DNA from 3 places in the Lysinibacillus sp. K60 genome. Region 1 is predicted to be linked to each of the others. Evidence: riboswitches for the same ligand, from Rfam matches in the RefSeq annotation. Region 1 holds a riboswitch; each other region holds the start of a gene.

Region 1 (2,271 bases):
AGAAATTATCAAGGGTGTTACTACGTTAAATGTTCAAAAACAAGATAAGAACTACACTATTACCTTAGCTAATGGTGAAATTATTGAGTCAGATTATGTCGTTTTAGCATTACCGAACGATACTGTCCAAAATCTGCTACAGGATGAATCTTTAAACCGCTATTTTGATCGATTTACGACAGCGTCAGCGATTACTATCTATTTAGGTTTTGATGTGCCAGATGCTAAATTGCCAGCAGATGGAACAGGCTATATTGTTTCCCATAATTCAGACGTTACTTGTAATGCAGCAACTTGGACTAGTCGTAAATGGAAGCATACATCGAAAGAAAATAAATTACTTGTGCGACTCTTTTATAAGAGCATCAATCCAGCCTATGAGCAACTACGTGCCATGACGGATGAAGAATTGGCAGCAGTTGCTTTAGATGATGTGAGAAAGAGCCTAGGAATAGAGGAGCAACCAACCGTTGTGAATGTAACAAAATGGATTGATCAAATGCCTAAATATGATCTAGCGCATCGTGAGGCATTACAAGGATTACTACAAGAATTACATGAAAAATATCCTAATTTATCGATTGCAGGGTGCTCATATTTTGGCGTAGGTATCGGTGCTTGCATTCAAAATGGGAAAAAAATTGGCGAAGAGCTTGCAAAGGAACTTGCCAATTTCTAAGATTTTAAGTGAAAAAAAACTTAGTTATGTGAAATAGTCTTGACTCATTCGTCAGTAAACGATATGATTCTTTTAATTATTTAAAAAATTCATACTTAATTCTTATCAAGAGAAGCAGAGGGACTGGCCCATTGAAGCTTCAGCAACCAACTTTATTGTCAGGTGCTAAATCCAGAAGACCGTTGAGTCGAAGATGAGAAGGAACAACAATGATGAATCGTTAAAGCCTTCTTTTTTATGAAAGAAGGCTTTTTATTATATAGAGACATAGAAAGAGAGGCTAATTTTATGGGATTGCTTGAAAGGTTAAAAACGCATGTATTGACGGCAGACGGTGCAATAGGCACAGTGCTATATGGCTATGGATTGGAGTATTGCCATGAGGAAATGAATGTTCAGAGACCCGAGTTAATTGAAAAGATTCATAGAGAATATATTGCAGCTGGTGCTGACATCATTCAAACGAATACGTACGGTGCAAATGCCATTAAATTAGCTCGCTATGGATTAGAATCACGTGTCCAACAATTTAATGAAGCTGCTATCACCATCGCAAAACGAGCAGCGGCTGATGGCGGTCAATTTGTTTTAGGAACAATTGGTGGTATTCGGGGAATTCGTAAAAGTGATGCAACCTTGGATGAAATATTAGCGACTATTGAAGAACAAGCAAGAGTCTTACTTGCAGGGAATCCAGATGGCCTTTTACTTGAAACTTATTATGATTTTGAAGAATTAACAGCAACCTTAAAGATGCTACGAGAAAAAACAAAATTGCCGATTATTGCACAAGTTTCTATGCATGAGCCTGGTGTTTTACAAAATGGGATGTCTTTAAATAATGCTCTCCATGAGCTTGAAGCCCTAGGTGCTGATATTGTTGGTGTCAATTGTCGACTAGGTCCACACCATACAATTCTGGCATTTGAGGGTGTAGAACTTCCTCATAAGGCATTTATGTCAGCCTATCCAAATGCTTCACTTCTGGACTTAGAGGATGGGCGTGTCGTTTATGAGTCAGAAGCTGATTATTTTGGTCGAGCGGCTGTTGAATTGCGTGATCAAGGTGTACGCTTAATAGGGGGCTGCTGTGGTACAACACCCAAACATATTGCAGCAGCAAAGAAGTATTTAGAAGAGTTATCACCGGTTCAGGAGAAGCATGCGAAGCCTAAAAAGATTGAGATTGTTCGGGAAGCGGAGCCAACAAAGTATGAGCCTCTTCATGAAAAAGTTAAACGTGAACGCTCTGTCATAGTAGAGTTGGATACACCTAGACATTTAGAGATCGATGGGTTCCTTGAAGGAGCAAAGCAATTATATGATGCAGGTGCAGATGTAGTTATGATGGCAGACAATTCACTGGCCTCTCCACGTATTAGTAATATTGCAATGGGCGCATTGTTGAAGAGCACACATAGTGTACGCCCACTAACTCATATTACATGTCGCGACCGTAATTTAATTGGTCTACAATCCCATTTAATGGGGTTAAATGCTTTAGGTATTCATGATGTGTTGGCCGTTACGGGTGATCCAACGAAAGTAGGAGATTTCCCAGGTGCGACAAGTGTTTATGATGTATCTTCCAT
Region 2 (2,271 bases), on a different contig from region 1:
TCTACCTGTGCCAAATGTATCGACAGCAATGGAAACAGGCTGGGCAACGCCAATCGCATAAGCGAGTTGCACTTCAGCACGCTCTGCTAAGCCAGCTGCTACGATATTTTTCGCTACATAACGTGCTGCATATGCCGCTGAACGGTCTACCTTGGTTGCATCCTTACCTGAGAAGGCACCACCACCGTGACGTGCATAACCACCGTATGTATCAACAATGATTTTACGTCCTGTTAATCCAGCATCACCTTTTGGTCCACCAATTACAAAACGGCCAGTTGGATTGATAAAGTATTTCGTATTAGCATCTAATAATTCACTTGGTACAACTGGTGCAATAACAAATTCTTTTAAATCTGCTTGAATTTGTTCAAGTGTTGCTTCTTCATCATGCTGTGTTGAAATAACAATTGTATCCACGCGAACCGGTACATTATTGTCATCATATTCTATCGTTACTTGCGTTTTACCATCAGGACGTAAATAGGCAAGTTCACCTGATTTACGTACTTCTGTTAAACGGCGTGCTAATTTGTGTGCCAAGCTAATTGGTAATGGCATTAGCTCTGGTGTTTCATTACATGCATAGCCAAACATTAAGCCTTGGTCACCAGCACCAATTGCTTCAATATCTGCATCTGTCATAGAGCCTTCACGTGCCTCTAATGCCTGATCAACACCTTGAGCAATATCAGGTGATTGTTCACCAATTGCCACAAGCACCGCTAAGTTCTCAGCATCAAAGCCATATTTACCTCGTGTATAGCCAATTTCAGCTACAGTGTCACGAACAATACCTTTAATATCTACATAAGTAGAAGTTGTAATTTCTCCTGCTACTAATACTAATCCTGTTGTTACAGTTGTTTCACACGCTACACGTGCATTTGGATCTTCTGCTAAAATAGCATCTAAAATGGCATCCGAGATTTGGTCACAAATCTTATCTGGATGTCCTTCTGTTACACTCTCTGATGTAAACAGTCGACGGTTTGTCATTTGGTTTTCCTCCTAAATACTCTTACAATAAGTAGTTGTGTATGAATACGGTACTCATTACCCATGTCAAGTCCGCTCCTAAGGATTGAACTCTCAAGCCGTTACTGCTGCTTTTAACACGAGGATTTCGAAAGATCCGTCATTATAATAAGGAAAGAACTACATATACTTACCTTTACATTGATTTTTAACAATAAAAAAATCCTTTTCTCACGTTACTTTACATGAGGAAAGGAATAATGACTGCGTAACCTTTCACTCTTATCGTTCAAGGGATGTTCCCTTGCATCAGGTTGGCACCAACGCATGTCGTGAAATAGTTCATGCAGGTTGCCGGGTTTCACAGGGCCTGACCCTCCACCAGCTCGGGATAAGAGTATCCGTTCAATCTCATGTTACTGAAAAGGTCGAACGTTGTCAAATATTTTCTTATGTATTACTGTATAGAAAGGAAAGAACTTATTACACAAAAACTTTTCATACTTGGATGATGATGTAAATAGAAGCAAATTAATCCCTACAACATACCTAGCTACTTGTGGTAACATATGTGTGGCTCAATCTTCATGCCTAATTACAGTAGGATTGATGGTATTCTCCTCGAAAAACATTATTTTTTGTCAGTTTATTGAAAAGTGGTAAAAACTCTAAAATAATTTCTTAATTAGTATAGATTATTTAAGCAATTGTGTTATACTATTTTTGAAATTAAGAAAAAATCCCTCTAAATCAAGGGAATACTATAAAAAAGGATGGTATTTAATCGATGAATTCAGTAGAAATTGCAAACGAACTGAAGGAATTATTAAACGGCGGTAACATTAATGTTCAACTTTCAGTACCACAATTAGCAGAAAAAGCTACATCTCGTGGTGAAGCAATGTTAACAGTAGATGGCGCAGTTCGTGCAGAAACTGGCAAATACACTGGTCGTTCACCTAAAGATAAATATACGGTAGAAGAAGAAAGCACAAAAGATCAAATTGACTGGGGTAAAGTAAACCAACCAATTTCTTCTGAAGTGTTCGATAACCTATATGTAAAAGTAATAAAATATTTAAAAGAACGTGACGAGTTATTCGTATTCAAAGGCTTTGCAGGTGCTGACAAAGATTCACAATTAAGCATTCAAGTTATTAATGAATACGCATGGCACAATCTTTTTGCTCATCAATTATTTATCCGTCCAACAGCAGATGAATTAGCTTCTCATGTTGCTGACTTCACTGTCATCTCAGCTCCTAACTTTAAAGCAGATCCTGCGGTTGATGG
Region 3 (2,271 bases), on a different contig from region 1:
GATAAGCTACAAATTGAGCCTATTTTGAATGAGAATGTTACAATACTATGTACGAATGGTACAATTGGTGTGCATCAACTAGAAGAACTACTGGATCCCTATGAGGGCTGTGAGCTATTTACTTTTTTTGATGCAGATACTTCTGGGGATAAGCTACGTGCATTAATGGACAGACATTATCCAGAAGCTGAGCATCTGCGCACAATGCCAACATACAAGGAAGTAGAAACGACACCAAGAAAAGTCCTAGCGATGATTTTACTGCGTGCACATTTTTCAATCCATAATGAATATATTTTGTAAGGTTGCGTGAGTAAATGGAAGAATGGTCAACAGAGCAGTGGGAAACGGCTAAACAGTCGGGAGAGAAAACTGCATTTTATTTATATACTCCGATGTGTGGAACATGTGCAGTGGCATCTAAAATGATGTCCGTTATTGAACAATTACTGCCACAGCTACAAATTGGTAAAGCAAATATCAACTTTTTGGAACACATTGCCTATGAGCATCAAATTGAAAGTGTTCCCTGTCTACTCATCAGTGATGGCGGAAAAGTGACAGAAAAAATTTATGCCTTTCAATCCGTACCATTTTTATATGAATTGTTAAAAAAATCAATTGACTGAACTTTACTAGCGTGGTAAAGTATCAAATATATTACTAAAACATTAAATATATCGAACTCTTATGAAGAGTGGCGGAGGGAAGTGCCCTATGAAGCCCGGCAACCATCACAATGTGAAAAGGTGCCAAATCACTCAAAGATTTTTCTTTGAAAGATGAGAGAACGGTTTAACGTATCATACGTGACCCCTTCTACTTGTCTGTGAGTGAAGGGGTTTTCTATATGAGAAAAGGAGTATTCGCTATGATCCAGCTTCAAAATATTACAAAGAAATACAAAACAGCAAATGGCGAATTAACGGCAGTCAAAGACGTCAACCTTACTATTAATAAAGGTGAAATTTTTGGCATTATCGGCTATAGTGGTGCTGGTAAAAGTACCATGATTCGTTTATTAAACGGTTTAGAGAAACCGACAGCAGGAACAGTAACGGTGAACAATCAAGAATTTTCATCGATAAAAGGGCAAAAGCTTAGAGCGGCTAGACAAAAGGTAAGTATGATTTTCCAGCATTTCAATTTACTTTGGTCGAGAACAGTTGCCGAAAATATTGCATTCCCTTTAGAAATCGCAGGCTTCCCAAAGGCTCAACGTGAAGCACGTGTGAAGGAATTGATTGCCCTTGTAGGCTTAGAAGGGCGCGATAAGGCCTATCCATCCCAGCTTTCTGGTGGACAAAAGCAGCGTGTAGGAATTGCACGTGCATTAGCGAATAATCCAGAGGTTTTACTATGTGATGAGGCGACTTCCGCACTCGATCCTGAAACAACGGATGCTATTCTTGATTTACTCGTAGATATAAATGAACGCTTAGGCTTAACAATCGTCCTGATTACCCACGAAATGCATGTCATTCGCAAAATTTGTCATCGTGTAGCGGTGATGGAGGCAGGCGAAATTGTGGAACGTGGTGAGGTATTGCAAGTCTTCCAAGCCCCACAGGCAGCTATTACTAAGAAGTTTGTATCTCAAATTACAGACACTAAGGAAACACAAGATACGGTAGCACAAATTAAAACAAACTATCCAACTGGACAACTTGTCAAACTTATTTTTGTTGGTGAAAAAACAGAACAGCCTGTCATCTCACATCTTGTGAAACAATTTGATGTAGAAGTAAGTATTGTTCACGGAAATATTTCGCAAACAAAAAATGGTGCATATGGTACATTGATTGTGCAAATTGATGGCTCTCAGACAAACGTCACTGAAGCCCTTCGTTATTTAAATACAGTGGAAGTACAGACGGAGGTGATTGAAAATGCTAACTAATCTCTTTCCGAATGTAGACTGGGAAAATATGTGGCAAGCTACGTATGAAACATTATACATGACAGCTATATCAACGGTTGTGACATTTATTCTTGGGTTAGTCATTGGTATTGTTCTATTTTTAACTAGTCCCAATCAGTTATGGGCAAATAAAATCGTTAACTTTTTAACAGGATCACTCGTAAATATTTTCCGTTCCATTCCATTTATCGTATTAATTATTTTATTAATTCCATTTACGAAGTTTTTACTAGGTACAATTCGAGGAGCTAATGCGGCGTTACCTGCATTAATTATCGGTGCAGCACCGTTTTATGCTCGTATGGTATTAATTGCGTTACGTGAAATTGATAAAGGTGTGATTGAAGCAG

What was found. Region 1 has a riboswitch for S-adenosylmethionine ahead of HCH28_RS21280 (bifunctional homocysteine S-methyltransferase/methylenetetrahydrofolate reductase). Riboswitches for the same ligand answer to the same signal wherever they lie in the genome.
Region 2: another riboswitch for S-adenosylmethionine. It lies ahead of metK (methionine adenosyltransferase); the one in region 1 lies ahead of HCH28_RS21280 (bifunctional homocysteine S-methyltransferase/methylenetetrahydrofolate reductase).
Region 3: another riboswitch for S-adenosylmethionine. It lies ahead of HCH28_RS12935 (methionine ABC transporter ATP-binding protein); the one in region 1 lies ahead of HCH28_RS21280 (bifunctional homocysteine S-methyltransferase/methylenetetrahydrofolate reductase).

What each region holds. Positions count from the first base shown of each region.
Region 1 covers NZ_JAASJR010000013.1:26,240-28,510, reverse strand. Annotated here, with positions in the region: gene HCH28_RS21285 (protoporphyrinogen oxidase) at 1-679, shown strand, start outside; SAM riboswitch class I at 779-879, shown strand; gene HCH28_RS21280 (bifunctional homocysteine S-methyltransferase/methylenetetrahydrofolate reductase) at 968-2,271, shown strand, end outside.
Region 2 covers NZ_JAASJR010000004.1:283,705-285,975, forward strand. Annotated here, with positions in the region: gene metK (methionine adenosyltransferase) at 1-999, opposite strand, end outside; SAM riboswitch class I at 1,258-1,376, opposite strand; gene pckA (phosphoenolpyruvate carboxykinase (ATP)) at 1,766-2,271, shown strand, end outside.
Region 3 covers NZ_JAASJR010000005.1:221,544-223,814, forward strand. Annotated here, with positions in the region: gene HCH28_RS12925 (toprim domain-containing protein) at 1-303, shown strand, start outside; gene HCH28_RS12930 (thioredoxin family protein) at 318-629, shown strand; SAM riboswitch class I at 686-789, shown strand; gene HCH28_RS12935 (methionine ABC transporter ATP-binding protein) at 872-1,900, shown strand; gene HCH28_RS12940 (methionine ABC transporter permease) at 1,890-2,271, shown strand, end outside.